DNA from 3 places in the Lysinibacillus sp. NPDC047702 genome. Region 3 is predicted to be linked to each of the others. Evidence: riboswitches for the same ligand, from Rfam matches in the RefSeq annotation. Region 3 holds a riboswitch; each other region holds the start of a gene.

Region 1 (7,495 bases), on a different contig from region 3:
TGGAATACCGCGGCGGCTTAATTTTGCGAAAAATTTTGGTGCATGCCCGTCTACCGCTAATTGCCATAGCATACGAGATGATGCATATAGTCCTGAATTCCCAGCTGATAGCATGGCCGTTAAAATAATGGCATTCATTAAGGAAGCAGCAAAGGCAATACCTAGGCGATCAAACACTAGTGTAAATGGAGATACAGCGATGTCTTCTGATAGTAAACGTTCATCGGTAAATGGAATCAGCATCCCTATCGCACCAATCGCTAAAATATAAAACAAAAGAATACGCCAGAACACAGATTTTACTGCCTTTGGAATATTTTTTCCAGGGTCATCCGTTTCACCAGCTGTAATCCCAAGAAGCTCTGTTCCTTGGAATGAAAATCCTGCTGCAAGGAAAATACCAAATGTAGCAAGGAACCCCCCATGAAACGGTCCATCACTAATAAAGAAATTTGTAAAACCTACAGGTGCCTGTCCACCTAAAATACCAAAAATCATTAATAAGCTGATAATAATGAACACAATCACAGTTACCACCTTGATCATGGCAAACCAATATTCACTTTCACCATAGCTTTTTACAGATAATAAATTAAAGGTTAACACAACAGCAATAAATAATACTGTCCATAATGCCGATGAGCTATCTGGGAACCAATATTTCATAATTAATGATACAGCCGCAATTTCTGCAGCAATTGTGATAGCCCAGTTATACCAATAGTTCCAGCCAAGTGCAAAGCCCAAAGCTGGATCAACAAATTTCGTAGCATACGTACTAAATGAGCCTGAGGATGGCATATAGGCTGCCATTTCCCCTAAGCTTGTCATTAAAAAGTACACCATGACACCGATTAGGGCGTAGGCTAGTAATGCACCGCCAGGACCTGCCTGTGCAATGGCACCACCACTGGCTAAAAATAGCCCTGTACCAATTGTACCACCTAAAGAAATCATTGTAATATGACGGCTTTTTAATTCTTTTTTCAGCTTGGGCACTTTATGACCGAGCTGATTCACTTTTATTTCACTCACGATATAGCTTCCTTCCTAATATAAGAGGCAAAAAAATACCATCACATGAACACTGTGATGGCTAAGTAAATCCTCAGTTTTTTCTAAATGATAGCTCAACACGTTGTCCAAACGTGACAGTTCTGTTCCTTTCGGAGACAGCCCCAGCATGAGGTTTTCAAGTCCCCTCACACTTCGGCAGTATTTCCTTTCAGCTAATCTCGTCAATGCTTGTCATTTCCATTAGCATACTCATAAATACCGCGACCTCTACCTCAATACAAACATGAGGCATATAATTATTAAATTTATGATGTCTACAAGTTTAACATAAGACATTTTACATTTCAATACGACGAGTAAAGTTCTATATTTTATGAATATTCTACTATTTTGAATAATGTGATAAAGTAATATAGTGGTTCAATTATAATTGAATGTAAACAGGGGGGATTAATTTTGACAACAAATGAAGATTCCACTAGTTATCCTAGCAGGAAAATTAGCTGGAGAGGAGCTACCTTACTATTAGTGATTGGCGTTATTTGTATTGCCTCGACATTACGAATGCCTTTAACAGTTGTGGGACCTATTATTTCTTTTATACGAGAAGATCTAGGTATATCAAATGTATTAGCTGGATTTCTAACTACTATTCCACTTCTAGCCTTTGCGGTTATATCGCCATTTGCACCAGTTGTTGCACGTAAATTAGGACTTGAGCTAACATTATTTTTATCCACTATTCTTTTAGCAGTAGGTATTGTACTGCGCTCTCTAGGAACAACAAGTTTGCTCGTTTTTGGAACTATGCTAATTGGTGTTGCTATTGCATTTGGAAATGTACTTATTCCAGGATTACTTAAATTAAAATTTCCTTATCATGTAGGTTTGCTTATGGCATTTTTTACAATGTCCATGAATTTAACAGCTGGACTTGGTGCTGGGATTAGCTACCCTATTGCCCAATCATCTCTTGGCTGGCAAGGAGCACTGGCTATTGCACTTATTTTAGTTGTGTTAACCATTTTAATTTGGATTCCACAATTAAAGTTTAATAAGCCTGAGCCCGCTGTTAAGAAAACGAAAGAACGTATACCTTTATGGAAATCCCCTGTTACCTGGGCAGTAACAGGTGCTATGGGATTACAATCATTATTATTTTATACAACTGCAGCATGGATTCCTGAAATTTACATATCACAAGGTTTAGCTGCTGATCGTGCAGGCTGGATGTTCTCCATCATGCAATTTTCACAAGTTCCAATGGCTTTAGCTGTGCCAATCATTGCTAGTAAAATGGCGTCTCAGCGACCCCTTGTATTAATGTTTACAGCATTTTATTTAGTAGGCTTTGTTGGCGTTGTTATGGAGTGGACAAGCCTTGGGGTGCTTTGGATGATTCTATTAGGCTTAGCAGGCGGGGCTTCATTTGCCTTAGCCATGATGTTCTTCACACTCCGCACTCGCACAGCCTTTGAAGCAGCTGATTTATCAGGCTTTGCACAATCACTAGGCTATTTATTTGCTGCAATTGGTCCTATTCTTTTTGGCTACCTGCATGATCTATTTGGTGGTTGGAATATTGCAGGCTGGCTCTTTGTCGTTGTAGCTGTAATACTCTTCTTATGTTCATTTAGAGCCTCTAAAGATGAATATGTCCATTAAATTAAAGCAGATGGGAAAACCAGTCTTGTTTCCCATCTGCTTATTTCTGTACCTATACTTTTTTATTTATCAGATTGTGTACCATGCTGTTTTAGTAAGGTTAGCAGTTCATCCAGATCTTCTGCTGCTTCTTTGTTACGAGCATTGATAGCAGTAAAAATAGGAAGAGCCTCTTGTAGGAGTAAATGACTAAAATAATAATAGCCTAAAAAAGCCTGCTGCTCATAGCCCTTTGGCGTTTCCTCCTCCCACTCCAGCTCATCATCCTCCTCGTCTTCTGCCCATAAATATTTAACATCTAGTAGCTCCTGCATAGTTTGAACAGTATGTGCATAGTCTAGATAATCCTCAGTAATCACTTGAGCCACAGCTAAATAAAGCTCTATTTCTTCTAATGAAATATCCTCCGTATTTTTGCTAGCAAGATTTTTTAAAAGGATAAGTAAAACCCATGGCGTCACCTGCCATAGTGTACCTTGATGCTCAATTAATTCAGCAAGCTGCTGATATTGCTCCTGTTCAATCAGCTGTGGGATAGCTGTTCCTCTACCATAAGGTGTCGTCAATTGTTGCCATGGAATATTCGGGGTATTCTGGTTCAACATTTGGATTGCTCCTCTCCTGAAAAATAAGATAGGTTAAGTGTAAATGGTCATATGGGGATTGTATATAGGTACTAAGAGAGGGATTTTATACATGCTGCATGAATAGTGCTATGTAGTAACTAAAGGGGAAATTGTTGTGGTTGATGTAATTAATAGAGAAGTTTATAAGGTTTAATAGAGAGCTCTATTATAAAGCGAACGTATTCAGGAGCTGCTGGGAAAACGAACAGCCCCTTTACAGTTAATAACATGGCTTCTGATAAAAATAATTTGGTGTATGATAAATATTTACATAAGGTTTATGAAATATATGAGTCGTTGCAGGCGAAAGTGGCGGGATTAACCATGTCCAGTTGCCTGTCATTTCTCGCCCTGCGGAATCCTCCGCTTCTTCAAACAATTTAAACTGTTGAGCTGCTGTATGATGATCCACAATGCTCACTCCATCTTCTTTAAAAGAATGAAGAACAGCAATATTGAGCTCCACTAATGCACGGTCTCGCCAAAGCGAGATTTGCTTACTTGTATCAAAATTAAATATCTCTGCAATAGCTGGCAGCATATTATAGCGATCATGATCTGCTAAATTACGTGCACCGATTTCTGTCCCCATGTACCAGCCATTGAACGGAGCTGCTTGAAAATCAATACCTGCCATTTGAAAACGCATGCTTGAAATAATAGGTACGGCATACCATTTCAACCCTAATTTCTCCACACCCACTGACTCTGGATGACGAATTGGCACCTCTAAAATATATTCTGCAGGTATTGCAAACATCTGTGGAGCACGCCCATCAACCTGTACGACAAGTGGTAACACATCAAATGGTGTTCGTTGACCTTTCCAGCCTAATGATTCACATACTTTTGTAAATGCGATGGAATTTGAATCACCAATAACCCCTGTCTCCGTTTCATAGCCTGCATAACGAATTAGCTGATGATTCCATATCCGTACTCGATCCGAGGCAAACACGGTTATCGTTGGACGAATTTTACCTTTATTTGTTGCATACTCAATATGCTCTAGTAACTTACGAAAAATGTCCTGTTCATCTAAAACATCACGTGCATCTACTACATGCAGTGACTGCCAAAACAGGCGTCCAATACATTTGTTGCTATTACGCCATGCCACCCGTGCGCCAAAAATTAGTTCGTCTGTTGTTGGATAGTATTCTCCTGCATTTTGAATCTGTTGTAATCTATTTTCTAACCAAAGTTCTGATTCATTTTGCTCTACCTGATATAGATTTAAGAACTGCTTGATCTCCTGTATATTCATGTCGATTCCTCCACCTACCCTCATATTAGTGGAACAAAACAGGAAGCACCATGAAAATATCTATAGAAAAAACATACATATTGTATATATGAAATAGTTTGTTCAAATTTATGGAGGCTGTCATGTAATTTCATAGGATATCAAAAGTATATTTATCAAGCTCTAATTCATCACTAATTTCACTAAAATTATTTACGAGTGACTTTTGATTAATTGTTATGACTTTCCTCTATTATATATAGTCTCTATTATCCGAAATAATTTAGAATACCCAAAAGAAGCGCCATGTTTTATATATATGCAATTCACAGGCTCTTCTATATGGCATGGTTCTATTTTATTAGTTTAATTACACAGCAGATAATTCCTGTTAAATTACTAAAAAGATGATTGATTCCAAATTCAATAGTTTTCATTGTTTAATCTCTCCAAATAAAATCTCATTTGGGAAAATGTTAATATTATCATAAAGAATTGATAGGTAATCATTATTTTTGAAGGAGAAATAAACCTATTTGTCGAAATCTATTTTTTATGATTAAAAAGCAAATATTCTCTAAAAAAATATCGATTTTTCTAATTTCTGGGTTATTCTTTTGTTTTCTAACCTTTTTACACTTTACTTGGATGAATTTCACAAACATTTCAAAAGGAGTCAATGCCATACAAGGAACGGTAGATTTAAGGAGTATTGATACAAGCCATAATTTCAAAGTTAAGCTACAGAAGGAATGGGAATTCTACCCTAATGTCCTCCTCGCTTCTGAAAATGTCCAATCAGTTGAACAAAATAAGGTTTATACGAATCAGCCAGAATCTTGGGATCAATACTTTAAAAATAGCGAGAAAGCTCATTATGGTTCTTATCGTTTAAAAATTTTAAAAGAACACACTTCCTCTCAGATGTACGGTATTACGATTCCTGAAGGTTTAGCACCCTATGAGCTTATATAGACGGTCAATTTATTGAAGGATTAGGAAATCTTACGACAAATCTTACTCAAAATGCTCCTATTGGCAGACCTATAACTTACTTTTTTACGTTTGATACTAATGAAAGCGAAATTATTATACAAGGCGTTCAAACAAATCCTTATGAACAAGGTGGGTTTCAACGAGAAATTATTCTTGGCGATCTACACTCAATGGAACAATCAACGTCCTTTTCCATTGAAACTCAAATGGCCGTTTGTCTAGTCTTTCTAATTTACCTACTATTTACAATTTTGCTTTGGGGTATAGGCATTCGAAATAAAACTTTATTTTATTTTGCCATGATTACTATTTCAGCTTGTTTAACGATACTCACTTCTAGCAATAGAATATTATTTAGTTATTTACCTATAAATTGGATTTGGGCAAACAAACTAACGTATTTCTCTTACATACATAATGCGTTGTTTTTTGTTTTATTACTACGTGAATTGATGAAGGAATACTCTAAACCTAAAATATTAACTATTGTCCCATTGGTATGTACTTTCTATTTATCTTTTATTGTAGTAGCGCCCATTGAATATATTTTTAAAACCAAATTGATATTTATAATACTTTTTATCGTCTCTCCTATTATTATAACTATTTTCACATTGATCATAGCTTTAAAAGGGCAGAAAGGCGTGATATTTTTATTATTAACAGGTACAGCAGTGGTAACCAATTCATTATTTTTACCTATAAGACAGAATACAACATTACCTTATAGTCATTATCCTTTTGATATATTTATTGGTGTAACTGCATTATCCGCATTTTGGTTTACAAGCTATTTTCAAACAACTTTACAAACAGAAAAACTTTCTGTGAAATTACAAAAAGAAATAAACACAAAGGATGATTTTCTAGCAAATACCTCTCATGAACTGCGTAACCCTTTGCATGGCATGATGAGTATTGCCCAAACGATGTTAGCTAAGCAGGTAGATAAAGAAGATCAAAATGATTTAAAGCTAATGGTAAGAATCGGAAACCACATGACCCACATGTTAGATGATTTATTGGATTTAGTAAAATTAAAAGAAAAAACGCTTCAGCTACAACCAAAACCTTTAAATGCTTATAACCTCGCAAGTGGGGTCAGTAATATGTTTCGTTTTATGCTGAAAGGAAAGCCAATTGAACTTATTGTGCGAATACCTATTAATTCACCATTTGTTTTTGCCGACGAGACACGACTTATTCAAATTTTTGCGAATTTAATTCATAATGCCATTAAATTTACTGAACAAGGTTCCATTACGATTGATGCTGAAGTAGTTGGGAAACAATTATATATTTCCGTTACAGATACGGGAATTGGCATTGATAAAAATATGCAAGAAATCGTATTTGAGCCCTATGAACAAGTGGATTCGACAATGACATCCATAGGTGGTGGCCTTGGATTAGGTTTAAGCATTTGCCATAAGCTTGTTTCCTTACACGGGGGAACAATGTCGGTATCATCTACTATCGGCGTTGGCTCAACCTTTACTTTCTCATTACCAATAGCGAAGTCGCAGAATGTGGAAGACAGTGAATTAAATGTTGAGAAGGACACTGCATTCATCAAATATTCATTTTTAAATGATTTTTCGAGAGAACACAATATTGCTGCTACTACAGAAACGAACTCTTTAATAACTAGCCATGCAAGAATTCTCATTGTTGACGATGACGCTGTAAACTTACAAGTACTTGTCAATGCATTTTCAACGGATTCCTTTGAAATTGAAACAGCTTTAAGTGGGGTAGAGGCTCTCGATATGCTTCAAAACAATAGCTATGATTTAGTTATTTCTGATATTATGATGCCGCATATGTCTGGCTATGATTTGGCCAAGCACATTCGCGAAAAACTTTCTATCTCAGAGTTACCAATATTGTTCTTAACAGCTCGACAGCAAAGTGAAGATATTCAACTTGCCTTTTTAAGTGGCGC
Region 2 (7,495 bases), on a different contig from region 3:
TCTTCATTAAATTCCCGCTAAAATATTAAGAAAAATTCACGCTTTATTTAATTATTTTAGCCTTTGCGAAAAAAATTGCTTAATTTCCTAAAAAGAGTTGTATTTTTTGTGAAGAGTAGTAAGATTGAGATGGAAAAAACGTTCTTTAAAATATGGATAAGTTGTGTCAAACATCCTTTAAAAGAACGGAGAAATATTATATAATTAATTGTAATTTAATTAATGGAACTGCCGAAAGGCAAAATTTGGAGGTCATTTTTCATGTCGAACAACGTTACAACTGTAAGTTCTCCATGGTCAGCTTTCTCTGGTCCTAACCTAGGATATGTGATGGAGCAATACGACTTATTCTTACAGTCTCCTGAAGAAGTAGAACCGGAGTTAGTATTATTATTCCAACAATTTGGTGCACCAGTAGTAGTAGAAGGTGAAGTAGCGGTAGCTAGTAACACAGCGGCTCCTGCTGGCGATTACAAAAAAGTATTAGCAGCTGTGAAATTAGCAGATGCAATCCGTGAGCATGGTCATTTAGCGGCAGATATTTACCCTTTGAAAAACCGTGAACTACAAACAGCTCAAATTGAAGAAAGCGCGTTCAATCTAAGCGCTGCAGATTTAGCTGAAATTCCTGCAGCTGTCTTCTTCAAAGATGTGCCAGCAAACGTGAAAAATGGTAAAGATGCAATTGATTACTTAAAATCTGTTTATACAGATAAAGTGTCATTTGAATATAATCACGTCACAGCAATAGATGAACGTGATTGGATTCAAGCACAAATTGAAACAGGTTCATTTAAACAAGCACTAACTTCTGATGAGAAAAAAGCATTATTAGATCGCTTAACACGTGTTGAAAATTTTGAGAAGTTTATTCATAAAACTTTCGTTGGTCAAAAACGTTTCTCAGGTGAAGGTTTAGATACTCAAATCGTTTTATTTGATGAAATTTTAAAAACAGCAGAAGCTAATAGCGTAGAAAAAGTGCGTATTGGAATGGCACACCGTGGTCGTTTAAATGTATTAACACATATTTTAAACAAACCGTATGATATGATGTTCTCTGATTTCGCACATGTTTCCAATGAATTATTTATACCTAAGGATGGCCGACTTGAAATCACTAAAGGTTGGACAGGTGATGTAAAATACCATATGGGTGCTTCGTACAATCGCGAATCTGGTATGAATGTTAAACTTGCTTACAACCCTTCACACTTAGAAGTCGGAAATCCAGTTGTTTTAGGTTCTGCTCGTGCGGCTCAAGATGATACGTCTAAGCCAGGGCAAGCGACTTATAACCGTACAAAAGGATTAGGTATTCTTGTACACGGTGATGCTGCATTCCCAGGTCAAGGAATTGTAACAGAGGTTCTTAACTTTGCGAAAACAGAAGGATTCACAACTGGTGGTACAATCCACATCATTGCTAACAATATGATTGGATTTACAACTGAGCAGCAAGATTCTCGTTCATCTGTTTACTCTTCAGACCCAGCAAAAGGCTATGAAGTACCAGTTGTTCATGTCAATGCAGATAGTCCTGAGGCTGTAACATTAGTTGGTCGTTTTGCAGCCAGCTACCGTCAAAAATTCGGTAAAGATATTGTCGTTGACTTAATTGGCTACCGTCGTCACGGTCACAATGAAACTGATGATCCAACTGTAACAAACCCAGAGACATATAAATTAGTAGCTAAACACGAAACTGTTCGTGCTTTATATGGCGCACAATTAGTAGCAGAGGGAGTTGTTTCTGCAGATGATGTAGCAGCATTAGACACAGCAATTTATGCAGAAATGCAAACTTCTTATGATCATGTTAAAGAAATGGCTGCTAAAGATGAGCACAAACATTTAGAAATGCCAGAAGAATTAAAAGTAGAGTTCCCACAAATTGATACAGCAGTTGGTGTGGAACGTCTTGAAAAAATAAATGAAGAACTTTTAGTGTTTGAAGAGAAATTCGAGCCACAGAAAAAACTTGGTAAGATTTTAGAAAAACGTCGTGAATCATTTGCTTCTGCAAAAATTGACTGGGGTCATGCTGAAACATTAGCTTATGCTACAATTATTCAAGATGGTACACCAGTTCGTTTTACAGGGCAGGATGCACAGCGTGGTACGTTCTCACAACGTCACCTAGTGTTACACGATAAAAACAATGGTAATGTATTTACACCACTTCATCATATCTCTGGTGCAAGTGCATCGTTTACAGTACACAATTCTCCATTAACTGAAGCAGGGGTAGTAGGCTTTGAATATGGATATAATTTAGAAAATGGTAATATATTATCGGTTTGGGAAGCTCAATTCGGTGATTTTGCTAACATGGCTCAAGTAATGTTTGATAACTTTATTTCAGGTGCACGTGCTAAATGGGGACAAAAATCTGGTTTAGTGATTCTTTTACCACATGGTTATGAAGGTCAAGGTCCAGAGCACTCTTCAAGCCGTATGGAACGCTACTTACAAATGTCAGCTGAAAATAACTGGTTCGTAGCGAACTGCTCAAATGCAGGTAACTACTACCACTTATTACGCCGTCAAGCAGCATTATTAGGTACAGAGGGTGTTCGTCCGCTTGTAGTAGTATCGCCGAAGTACTTACTTCGTCACCCACTAGCTGCTGCGAATGCTGAGCAATTAGCAACTGGTTCATTCCAAGAAATAATTGAGCAACCAGGTCTAGGGGCAAAATCAGACGCAGTAGAGCGCATTGTACTAGGTACAGGTAAAGTCATGATTGATATAGCTGATCACGTAAAAGATGGTGAAGGCTTCGATCACTTACACATTATTCGTGTAGAACAACTTTACCCATTCCCAAAAGAGCAAGTTGCTGGTATTATTGCTAAGTATCCGAATGTTAAAGAAGTAGTATGGGTACAGGAAGAACCGAAAAACCAAGGTACGTGGAATTATGCATTAGAGACATTATATGAACTTTCAGAAGGTAAAAAGCTTCGTTATGTAGGTCGCCCTGCAATGAGCTCAACTTCAGAAGGTGATGCTGATTCTCATAAAGCTGCTCAAGCGGCAGTTGTAGAAGAGGCAGTTGCTGAGCCTGTAAAGGTTAAATAATCACATATTAATTTTTGAAGCCGGGCTGCTTGCTTAGGCAGGTGGCCCTTCTATGTGCATTATGCACGTTAATTAAAGGAGGAAATGAAAGTGGCTGAAATTAAAGTCCCTGAATTAGCAGAATCGATTACAGAAGGAAGTATCGCACAGTGGGTAAAAAAAGTGGGCGATCGCGTTGAGAAAGGTGAATTCATCGTTGAACTTGAAACAGATAAGGTAAACGCTGAAATCATTTCAGAAGAAGCAGGTGTCTTAACTCAAATTTTAGCTGAGGAAGGCGATACTGTACTTGTTGGTCAAGTTATCGCAGTTGTAGAAGCAGGCGAAGGTGCAGCACCAGCTCCAGCGGCTCCAGCTGAAGCAACGCCAGCACCACAAGTAGCACCTGCTCCAGTTGCAGTAGCTCCAGTTGTGGAAGAAACTTCTGGTGAACGCGTAATCGCATCTCCAGCAGCACGTAAACTTGCTCGCGAAAAAGGTATTGATCTTGCTGCTGTATCTCCAGTAGACCCACAAGGTCGTGTACGTGTCCAAGACGTGGCAGCTCATGGGACAGCTCCAGTAGTAGCACCACAAGCAGCACCTGCTCCAGCAGCGCCAAAAGCGGTAGCAGCTGTAGATGAATCACGTGTGACTGTAGAAAAAATGAGTCGCCGTCGTCAAACAATTGCAAAACGTTTACTTGAAGTGAAACAATCTACTGCAATGTTAACTACATTTAACGAAGTTGATATGACGAATGTTATGGCTTTACGTTCTCGTAAAAAAGACCAATTCTTCGAGTCTACAGGCTCTAAACTTGGTTTCATGTCATTCTTCACAAAAGCAGTAGTAGCAGCACTTAAAAAATACCCTTATGTGAATGCACAAATCGTTGGTGACGAAATTCACTTAAACAACTTCTTTGATATCGGTGTGGCTGTATCTACAGAGGAAGGCTTAGTGGTACCAGTTGTACGTGACGCTGACCGCAAAAACTTTGCTGAAATTGAAGATACTATTGCAGACCTAGCGAAAAAAGCTCGCGACAAAAAATTAGGTTTAGCAGATCTTCAAGGTGGCTCATTCACAATTACAAATGGTGGTGTATTCGGCTCATTAATGTCTACACCTATCATGAATGGTACACAAGCTGCTATCCTAGGCATGCACTCTATCAAAAAACGTCCAGTTGAAGTGAATGGTGAAGTAGAAATTCGCCCAATGATGTATCTAGCTCTTTCTTATGACCACCGTATTATCGATGGTAAAGATTCTGTAGGCTTCCTTAAAACAGTAAAAGAATTACTTGAAAACCCAGAAGATTTATTATTAAATTCTTAATGCCAAAGCCCTGCACATCGCAGGGCTTTTTCTTGTGTATGAAGGATAGAAAGTGGAAGAGACGGATAGAAAGGTCGAATTAGCTGATAGAAAAGCCAAAGTGATGGATAGAAACGTATAGAGGCAAACACAACTGTGCTTATAAGATACTTTTAGATTACTAGGCTTACTATCAATAGTAATAATTTGCGATTTTTTTCGCTGAAGCTTCAATATATTTGTTAACTTTGCAAAAGTAAATAATGAATTTAAGATAGATAAAACCCTAATATTGTCATTAATCAGAAAAATGATAAAATTACCTTGACGAATAGGCTAGTTTTATAGTAATATCTAAATATCAATTAAATAAACAAACCTCACATTCATTCTATTGTGAGGTAGAGGCGCGGTATTTATTAGTTCATTGCTGAGTACAAGCAAGCGAAGACGCAATGGAGAAGGAAATATCGCCGAAGTATAAAAGGAGCTCGTACTTTTATACTGGGTCTGCAGTGAATAATTGCAGGACTGTCCTAGTAAATTACTTTCCACATTTACTAGGTTGTGCTATCTCAGAAACATGGAAATTATAGTGAGGATTTGGGCAACTGTCAATTAAAGGTAAGACCTAAGTTCAAAGCTTAGGTCTTTTTTAGTACAGTTGTCTTATTTTTTTACAGAAAAGGGGAGTTTTTCATGAAAAGAAAATGGTTGTTAGTAATGATTTCTATTATGACGGCAATTGTGCTAGCTGCTTGTGGTGCTGGCGACAAAAAAGAGGGCGGTTCAAGTGATGCTGGAGCCGACAAAGAAGAAGGCGGTGGTGAATTCCGTATTGGTATGGAGGCGGGCTATGCGCCATTCAACTGGACACAGCAAGATGATGCAAATGGCGCAGTAAAAATTGCAGATAATGCAGAGTATGCAGGTGGCTATGATGTTCAAATGGCAAAAAAAATTGCTGAGGGTTTAGGAAAAGAATTAGTGATTGTAAAAATGGAATGGGATGGTTTAGTACCAGCACTTCAATCCAATAAAATTGATGCTATTATTGCTGGGATGTCTCCTACTGAAGAACGTAAGCAAACAATTGATTTCACTGAAAACTATTATACTTCTGATTTTGTAATGGTTATTAAAAAAGGCAGTAAATATGAAAAAGCAAAATCAATCCAGGATTTCTCTGGTGCTAAAATTACTTCACAATTAAACACTTCAAACTACAAAGTGATTGACCAAATCAAAGATGTACAAAAGCAAACGGCTATGGATAGCTTCCCAGCAATGCGTGTAGCACTAGAGGCAGGAAAAATTGATGGCTATGTAGCAGAGCGTCCAGAAGGTATTTCAGCAGCAGCAGCTAATGATAAATTCACATATATAGCTTTTGAGGAAGGCTTTGATACAGATCCTTCTAATACATCCATTGCAGTTGGTTTACGCAAAGGTGATGCAGATCTTGATAAAATCAATGAAATTTTAAAAGGAATTTCAGAAGATGATCGCCAAACAATAATGGAAGATGCCATTCAGCAACAACCAGCAGCACAGTAACAGGAATGCACGGACTTTTCGCTAGTCCGTGCATGTCATTTCATCATTATTCAATGAGAACCTCTCTAAATAATGATAATGTCTTAGCTACATAATTCATAAAATGGTAGAACAATCGTGTTCATCATGCTAGTTAGCTAGGAATATAAAGAAGAAACAAGCAACACAATGTTGTTAGGAGGAACATCATGAGTCTTGAATGGATTATCTCTATTGTAGAGAATAACTGGCAAATGTTTTTACGAGGTGCGTATTATACCTTATTAATTTCGAGTATTAGTACAATTATTGGTGCATTTATCGGATTTTTCATCGGGATTATGCATACCATTCCGGTTCGTAAAAAAGGTGTGAAATTTTACAGTTTAAAGCTGATTAATTTTATACTTACATGCTATGTTGAATTCTTCCGTGGTACACCAATGATTGTACAAGCGATGGTTGTCTTCTTCGGATTGGATATAGCATTTGGTATCGACATGCATTTTATTACAGCAGGTATTTTAGTAGTTTCTCTGAATACCGGTGCTTATATGACGGAAATTGTGCGTGGTGGTATTGTTTCAATTGATAAAGGTCAATACGAGGCTGCTTCAGCTATTGGTATGAATCATTTCCAGATCATGCTACATGTTGTACTACCACAGGTTGCACGAAATGTATTACCTGCAACAGGGAACCAATTAATAATGAATATTAAGGATACTGCTGTTTTAAACGTTATTGGTGTAACGGAATTATTCTTCCAAACAAAATCAATTGCAGGGAATAACTTCCGCTATTTTGAATCATTCTTTGTAGCTTGTGTCCTTTACTTTATTATGACATTTACGGCATCACGAATTTTATTATATGTTGAAAAACGTCTTGATGGACCAGATGCCTATCAAAAAGAACAGAAAGAAGCAATATAGGGGGACGCACAAATGACAGTCATTAACATCAAGCATTTAAGTAAATCATTTGGTCGTAACCAAGTGTTAAAGGATGTCAATTTTCAAGTAGAAAAGGGTGAGGTAGTTTGTTTAATCGGCTCCTCTGGATCTGGTAAATCAACATTACTTCGTTGCATCAATTTATTAGAAACGCCAAGTGGTGGGCAGATTATCTACAAAGGTGAAAATATTCTTGATGATAAGCATAATATTCAAAAGTATCGTACACATTTAGGCATGGTTTTCCAGCAATTTAACTTATTTAACAACCATAATGTATTAAACAATTGTACAGTAGGTCAAATAAAAGTATTAAAGCGTTCAAAATCAGAAGCTGAAAAAATAGCTTTAGAATATTTAAAAATTGTTGGTATGGATCAATATGTAAATGCGAAGCCAAGACAGTTATCTGGTGGACAAAAACAGCGTGTGGCTATTGCGCGTGCACTATCAATGAGTCCAGATGTGATGCTATTTGATGAGCCGACATCTGCTCTCGATCCAGAAATGGTAGGGGAAGTATTAAAGGTTATGCGCCAGCTTGCAGATGAAGGCAATACGATGTTAATCGTGACACATGAAATGGAATTTGCAAAAGAAGTAGCAGATCGTGTCGT
Region 3 (7,495 bases):
TGCAATAAAAATCACTAAGAATACACCTGTAAAACGTTGTAATGAGAACATCCAGTTACGGTATGTGCTGAAACGTCCTGTATTAGGTGAAGCAGTGAATGCGATGTAAACACCATAGAATGCGTGGAACATTAATGGAATATAGATGACAATCCATTCAACTAGGATAAGGAATGGAATCTTTTCCATTATTGCGGTAGCATCGTTGTAACTTTCTGCTCCGCCTGTTGCTGTAAAGTTAATGAACAGGTGCATCGTTAAGAACAGACCTACTGGAATGATCCCAAGTAGAGAATGTAAGCGACGCCATAAAAACTCTCGATCTTTCGACAAGACTGTTACCCCCCTTAGTACTTAAAATAGCACAACAAAAGAAGTCATCATTTTGTAAATGATACTTCATTGACTGTGTATTTCATCATGGTACAATATTATGACATGTTTATTGTACTCTCAAGAGCTACGAGCGTCAAGGTAACTTGGAGTTTTTCATAGTCCTCATTAAAGAACTAATCTAGTACATGATGCATCGTTTTTTCTCGAAAAAACTATTTTTACTTAATCAGCGTTAAATTATAAGAAAATTCTAAGAAAGAAGGATTTCAATGTTAAACCCTCCATATCCTACAATCTCATCATTTGGCTATGAGATTATCCGTGATCATATTTTGTCTTCTATTCTTGGTAAACATGAAGAAGATGTACTTTACTGGGCTGGTAAAGAGCTTGCTCGGAAGTTTCCTTGTAAAAGTCAAGAAGAACTTATCGCATTTTTCGCAGATGCCTGTTGGGGCACCCTTGAATTAATCAAGGAAACAAAAGATGGGCGTATATTCCAGTTGACAAATGACCCAGAGCTGCTATTAGTTGGACATCGTTGCTTTAGACTGGAAGCTGGGTTTATAGCTGAGCAAATTCAGCAAGCTAAAGGCTATTTAACAGAGTGCTACGACGAAAAACGAGTTAAACAGGAGCATGTTATGTTCACTGTGAAGTGGGATGTTAAAGAAAGAATTATGAACACTATACCTACAGAGTAAAAAAAGGATTGCATCCCTCTCTTTATTTATGGGATGACAATCCTTTTTATAGTTGCGCATGTCTTTCTTTTAACAGTATATCTATTAATGAAATAAAGGCTTCCAATATATTAAGTGAGTGTTGAATCATTTCCTCTAAATTACTAATTGACAGTTCATTGACTAATTTTTGGGCAGCAGTATGTACGAATTCATGCGGTTGCTCTATATGACGATACTCTGATAAATAATGATACTGCTCAAAATGTCCATAGTACCATTGTCCAAAGGCACATTGGTGATGTGTTTTTAAAATATCTTTTTGTCCTGCCTTTTGAATCGTATTTCGTAAAAAGCTTGCATGATCCATTAATCTTGCTGCTAACTGACTAATGATTGTTTGCTCTGAAGGTTTGCGAATGGTTGGTACAATAGCTTTTAGCATTTCAGTGACTTGATTTTGAATCGTCTCAGAGAAATCACTAGTATGTGATAATTCTGTTGTTGTGACGGCCAAACGATCAATCGCAACTACATTTTCCTCAGATGCAACTGTTATTTGGTGAACTCCATGCGCTACCTCTTCAATACTTTTACTTGTAATAGAAAGATTCGAAATATTGTCTTTCATATTGCTTAAGAAATCGGTGAAATAGTGTTCAACCTGTTCAATATTGGTTATTGTATAATGTAATTTCTCATCGATAACTGATCGGATTGTTGTCATTTCTTTTAAGGAACCTTTGGAGCTATTGGCTAACTTCCCTACCTCCATTGCTACAATATTAAAACCCTTTCCATGTTCACCAGCACGTGCAGCTTCAATCGAGGCATTTAACGCAAGCAGCTGTGTTTGATCAGCAATCGCTGTTACACTTTTACCTATGTTATTCATTTTATTCATTTCATCTTTCAGCTGCTCAGTTGAATGAGCTCCCTGGATTAATAACCCCTGAACGATTTCACCTTTTGTAATTGATGACTCCATCTCTTTCACTAATTGGATAGAATGCAGTTTGATTTCTTGAATGTTTGCATTGACATTTTGTTCTACCGCTAATATTTCTTCTGTGTTTGACGACATTTCTTCACTCATTGCTGAAATATCCCCTACACTTGTTGACACTCCCTGCACCTTTAAAGCCGTTTGAAAATTAATTAATTCCATATGTGCTAGTACAAAATCTAATATTGCATTTTTCACATCAATACTTTCCTGTGCAAGTTCCAATTCTAAAATTCGTTTTTTCAGTAATTGTATTTCAGAATCATTGCACTGTTTTACACCTTCATCAATTGGCTTTTGAAATAGCCCAAATAATGCCATTCAAATACTCACCTCTTCCTTGGTAAAACATGTAATCATTCTCTATTATATAACAATCAATTTCGATAAAACATTAAATTGATGTAAACGCCTTTAAAAAGGATGTGGCTATTGGCACATCCTTTCATGTTGTTGAAATACTATTATGTCAATGAAATCAAGGTGACAAATTAAAAAGTATAGCCCTTTTTCAAAACGAGGGGTTGATCTCCGTTCCGACTGAGTGCTTTCCTGGGGGCGTCCGATGAGCCGCTTCACTCGCGTAGCTCGCTCCAGGGTCTCATCTGTGACGCTGAATCCCCGAGGAGTCACTCAGTCTACACTCCAATCAACCTTTGCTCATAGTATTTTCTTCTGGCCATTCACACAAATATATAGTGATAAATTTGAAGTCTTAGCCATCATTATATAGTGCAAAAATGGAGCTTTGATAACAATTTTCTATGCGAAAACAGAGGAGTACTTTATGTAAAGTTACAAAGTAGTTTTTCGCATAATGTAGGTTAACAGCTGTAGAATTTGTACCAATATTCTATCCACTTAATAATGGTGAGTAACATGCTTTTACTTTACTTTTCTTTTGAGGGAAGAAAATATTTAAAGTTTTACACTATTGCAGATTGGAGTGCAAGGCTACTCGACTCCCGTGGGATAGCGAGACAGACGAGACCCTGCACGGAGCGTCAGCGCAGGAAGCGGCTCGTCGCTCGCCCACTGGAAAGCGAGTAGCCTGGAACGGAAATCACCTTCATTTGACTTAGTAGTGTTCACAAAGAGTCCCTTGACCATTTAGTTTTTCAACACTATGAAAGGATGTGGCTATTGGCACATCCTTTCATTCTTACATATAAAGTGCTTGCTCTAAATTAAATTCATCATGTAAAGCATTAGCTGCATGAATCATGTCGTCTTGAGGCACTACAACCGACACTTTAATTTCAGATGTACTGACCATCTTAACAGGGATGCCTTCATGTCGTAAACGATCAAACATTCTGGCAGCAACGCCTGGATTAGACGCCATTCCTGATCCAATAATAGATACCTTTGCCAAGCCAACTTCAAAATCAGCAAAGCTAAACCCGAGCGACAGTTTACTTTCTTCTAGAACATGCAAAGCTTCTGCAAACTCTTCTTTCAAAATCGTGAAAGATACAGTCGGTTTTAGACCGTCGATTATCGCTTGCACGATGATATCCACATTAATGCGATGATCTGCAAGTATCGTAAATATATCTGCCAACGAAGCATCCGAATAAGCATCATAGCCTACCGTTAAACGAATAACATCTGATTCATAGACAACACCTCGTACAATTAAATTTTTTTCCATTTCAACTTCCTCCTTCAATAAAGTACCTACTGTATCTATTTCATATGATCGAATAATAACTGGTATTTGAAACTTCTTTGCTAATTCTACAGCTCGTGGATGTAAGATATGTGCGCCTAAGTTTGATAACTCTAACATCTCATCATAGGAAATTTTCTTTAACTTTTGTGCACCGTTTACATAATTTGGATCAGCAGTATAAACACCATCCACGTTCGTGTAAATATCAACACGCTCCGCATCCAGTGTTGCCGCGATGGCCACAGCTGCCGTTTCTGCTCCACCTTTACCAAGAGTCGTAATATTTTGTAAATGATCAATCCCCTGCTCCCCAGCAACTACGACTATTTGCCTCTGTGCCAAATGCTCTTCTAATCGACTATCGTCTATATACTCAATGCGTGCATTAACATGCATTGCATCTGTCTGAACACCTGCCTGCCAGCCTGTTAATGACACTGCCTCATAGCCTTTTTCCTGTAAGGCTATGGCCACTAAGGCGCTGGCTAACTGTGAGCTCGTTGATCGCAGCACATCTAATTCATGCTTAGACGCATCATCGGATAAATCTCGTGCCATTTTCGTTAATTCTTTCGCTGAATTCCCCATTGCTGCAGTGACAATTACCACATCATGACCTTTTTCTTTTTCATTAATCGCCTTTTTCGCAACCTCATAAATATGTGCCGTTGAAGCTAATGCAGCACCGCCAAATTTCATTACAATTCTTGCCATCCTGATTCTTCTCCTTTTCATCTATCCCTAATTTAACGCCATTTCTAATCGGAGTATCTGCTAGAAAACCAAAAAAGCAGCTTTCACATAACGTGAAAGCTGCCTATACATGTACAATAAAAATAACTTGCGCATGTGTGATAGCTCTCCGAAACGTTTAGAATCGACAGTCTTACATTTCTTAAATGCAAAACCAGCACAGCATCGGAAACAACGATGCTCCACTTCGGCAAGCTCCCCTTTCATACATCTTCATAGGATTTGTTCATCCTCTAATGTACTACTTTTGAATCTTGCACCTCTATCATCACTTAAAATAGTGAATGTATTTTATTAAACATTAGCATATGTCTATTCCTTTAACAATGTCTGTTGCTGAAAATAGGTATATATATGATTAGCAAGGTTAGCAGGCATCCCAGCCTCTTGTAATGCTAGCTCACTTGCCTCTCGTATTTTTTTGACAGAACCAAAGTGCTTTAGTAATTGCTGTTTTCGCTTTGGACCGATGCCCTCAATTTGATCGAGAACAGATTGAATGGCATGCTTTTCATGCTGCTGACGTAGGAATGTAATGGCAAAGCGGTGTACTTCGTCCTGAATTCGTTGCAATAGATAGAATCCATCACTTGTGCGCTTTAACGCAATGACTTCAGGCGGATCTCCAAATAAAAGCTGTGATGTATTATGCTTTTCATCCTTCGCTAAGCCGGCGATTGGAATGACCAGCCCAAGCTCATCCTCTAATACTTCTCGTGCAACTTCCATTTGTCCCTTCCCACCATCTATTAAAACTAAATCTGGTAAGGGTAATCCTTCCTTTAGTACACGTATGTAACGACGACGTATTACTTCCTGCATCGCCCCATAGTCATCGTGCTTAGCAGCTGTACGAGTTTTATACTTTCGATATTCTTTCTTTGCAGGCTTACCATCGATAAACACCACCATTGCAGATACAGCATCTGTTCCATGCATATGACTGTTATCAAACGCCTCAATTCGTAGAGGTGTAGAAATCCCCATCGCTTCACCAAGTGCCTCACATGCACCAATTGTTCGTTCTTCCTGACGTTCAATGAGCTGGAACTTAGCTGCTACTGCAATTTCAGCATTTTTTGTAGCTAGGTCAACAAGCTCTTTTTTTTGCCCGCGCTTGGGCGTTAATACCTTTACACCTAATAATTCTGTTAAAATAGCAGCATCAATCGCTTGAGGGATAAAAATTTCCTTTGGCTTAATATGCTCTAGCTTTTCGTAGAATCGGCCAACAAATGTTAAAAACTCCTCCTCTGCTTCCTGATAAATCGGGAAAATGGAGACATCACGCTCAATCAGCTTACCTTGACGAACAAAGAATACTTGGACACACATCCAACCTTTTTCTACTGCATAACCAAATACATCACGATTCGTCGTATCACTCGTGACAATTTTTTGCTTTTGCATAACTGTATCAATATGTGCAATCTGATCACGGAATTCTTTTGCACGTTCAAACTCTAAATTTTCAGCAGCGGCTAGCATTTTTACCTCTAGTTCCTTTTTGACTGCCTCCACACCACCATTTAAAAATTTGGTCATATCCTCAATCATATTCTGATAAATTTGAGCATCAATCTCCTTCACACAAGGTGCCATACATTGACCCATGTGATAATACAGGCAAACCTTGGAAGGTAGTTGTACACATTTTCGAAGCGGATATAAGCGATCCAGCAGCTTTTTTGTTTCGCTTGCTGCATATGCATTGGGATAGGGTCCAAAATACTTTGCCTTATCCTTTTTCACTTTTCGTGTCGTGATAAGACGAGGATGTTTTTCATTCGTAATTTTTAAATACGGATACGTTTTATCGTCTGTCAACATGACATTGTACTTAGGATCATGAAGTTTTATGAGATTAAGCTCTAAAATCAATGCCTCAATATTAGAGGAGGTCACAATATAATCAAAATCTTCTATTTCACTTACAAGCCTCTGTGTTTTCCCCTCATGTGTACCAGTAAAATACGAGCGTACTCGATTTTTTAGTACTTTTGCTTTTCCTACGTAAATAATAGTTCCTTGCCGATCCTTCATCAAATAGCAGCCAGGCTGATCGGGCAAAATATCCAGCTTTCGTTTTACTAAATCATTCATTGCAACCTGCCCCCTCTTAGTTAAACATAGTGCCCGTCCATTTTTATCCCGTAAAAATAGAGCAGATAAAAAGATAAAATTTAAAATGTACCCCTTTATCTATTTTCGGAATAAGGTTTCCTACTAGCTTATTATATAACGAAAAAAAGCCAAGCACATCAAATGATGGCTCAGCTTTTCGATTCTTACAAATTAAGCATGTTTTGTGATAAATGCTTCTAACGCTTCTTTAGGTTGGAAGCCAACAGTTTTGTCTACCAATTCACCATCTTTAAATAATAATAAAGATGGAATAGACATGATTTGGTATTGCGCTGCCGTACCTTGGTTGTTATCTACATCTACTTTTACAATTTTAGCTGCACTGCCTGCAGCATCCATTTCTTCAAGTACAGGTCCAATCATTTTACATGGTCCGCACCAAGCAGCCCAAAAGTCTACTAGCACTAACCCCTCTTTAATATCATCTTGGAAAGTTGCATCTGTTGCATGTACAATTGCCATTTGAAATCCTCCTTAAACTTACTATGTTTGTAGTATAGCATGGATAATTTCCCTTGAGCGAACAATCTGCCTGCAATGCATAATTTATGAAAAACAAGATGAAAAGAGTCGAAACATCATGAAATCACTTTAATATTTAACCTAATTTGTATGATAACGACCCTTATAAACGTATGTTAACGTAATAAAGATATATATAGCTAATGTAATACCTGTTACGATTATTGAAGTTGTAAAAATAATACCAATCAGGATGGCACTTAACGCAATAATAGCAATCCATGTCGTGTAAGGGAACCATTTAACTACATAGGCACTTGTTTTTTCTGATTGTTTTTTACGTGATTTCAGATGCGCAATCGCAATGATCAACCAAATAAATAACACCGTGTATCCTAGAGAACCCATTAGAAACTCAAAAGTCTTACTTCCAGC

What was found. Region 3 has a riboswitch for lysine ahead of ACQKIM_RS21105 (aspartate kinase). Riboswitches for the same ligand answer to the same signal wherever they lie in the genome.
Region 1: another riboswitch for lysine. It lies ahead of ACQKIM_RS25495 (amino acid permease); the one in region 3 lies ahead of ACQKIM_RS21105 (aspartate kinase).
Region 2: another riboswitch for lysine. It lies ahead of ACQKIM_RS26120 (transporter substrate-binding domain-containing protein); the one in region 3 lies ahead of ACQKIM_RS21105 (aspartate kinase).

What each region holds. Positions count from the first base shown of each region.
Region 1 is NZ_JBNNMG010000086.1:11,201-18,695, reverse strand. It holds gene ACQKIM_RS25495 (amino acid permease) at 1-1,035, opposite strand, end outside; lysine riboswitch at 1,119-1,295, opposite strand; gene ACQKIM_RS25490 (CynX/NimT family MFS transporter) at 1,474-2,682, shown strand; gene ACQKIM_RS25485 (hypothetical protein) at 2,745-3,287, opposite strand; gene ACQKIM_RS25480 (nitric oxide synthase oxygenase) at 3,529-4,575, opposite strand; gene ACQKIM_RS25475 (hypothetical protein) at 5,110-5,529, shown strand; gene ACQKIM_RS25470 (ATP-binding protein) at 5,721-7,495, shown strand, end outside.
Region 2 is NZ_JBNNMG010000092.1:9,233-16,727, forward strand. It holds gene ACQKIM_RS26105 (sensor histidine kinase) at 1-29, shown strand, start outside; gene ACQKIM_RS26110 (2-oxoglutarate dehydrogenase E1 component) at 262-3,084, shown strand; gene odhB (2-oxoglutarate dehydrogenase complex dihydrolipoyllysine-residue succinyltransferase) at 3,175-4,407, shown strand; lysine riboswitch at 4,781-4,967, shown strand; gene ACQKIM_RS26120 (transporter substrate-binding domain-containing protein) at 5,086-5,943, shown strand; gene ACQKIM_RS26125 (amino acid ABC transporter permease) at 6,132-6,857, shown strand; gene ACQKIM_RS26130 (amino acid ABC transporter ATP-binding protein) at 6,870-7,495, shown strand, end outside.
Region 3 is NZ_JBNNMG010000056.1:21,304-28,798, forward strand. It holds gene ACQKIM_RS21085 (succinate dehydrogenase cytochrome b558 subunit) at 1-333, opposite strand, end outside; gene ACQKIM_RS21090 (YslB family protein) at 606-1,040, shown strand; gene ACQKIM_RS21095 (methyl-accepting chemotaxis protein) at 1,087-2,346, opposite strand; gene ACQKIM_RS21100 (hypothetical protein) at 2,591-2,758, shown strand; gene ACQKIM_RS21105 (aspartate kinase) at 3,188-4,414, opposite strand; lysine riboswitch at 4,548-4,726, opposite strand; gene uvrC (excinuclease ABC subunit UvrC) at 4,766-6,556, opposite strand; gene trxA (thioredoxin) at 6,749-7,060, opposite strand; gene ACQKIM_RS21120 (amino acid permease) at 7,202-7,495, opposite strand, start outside.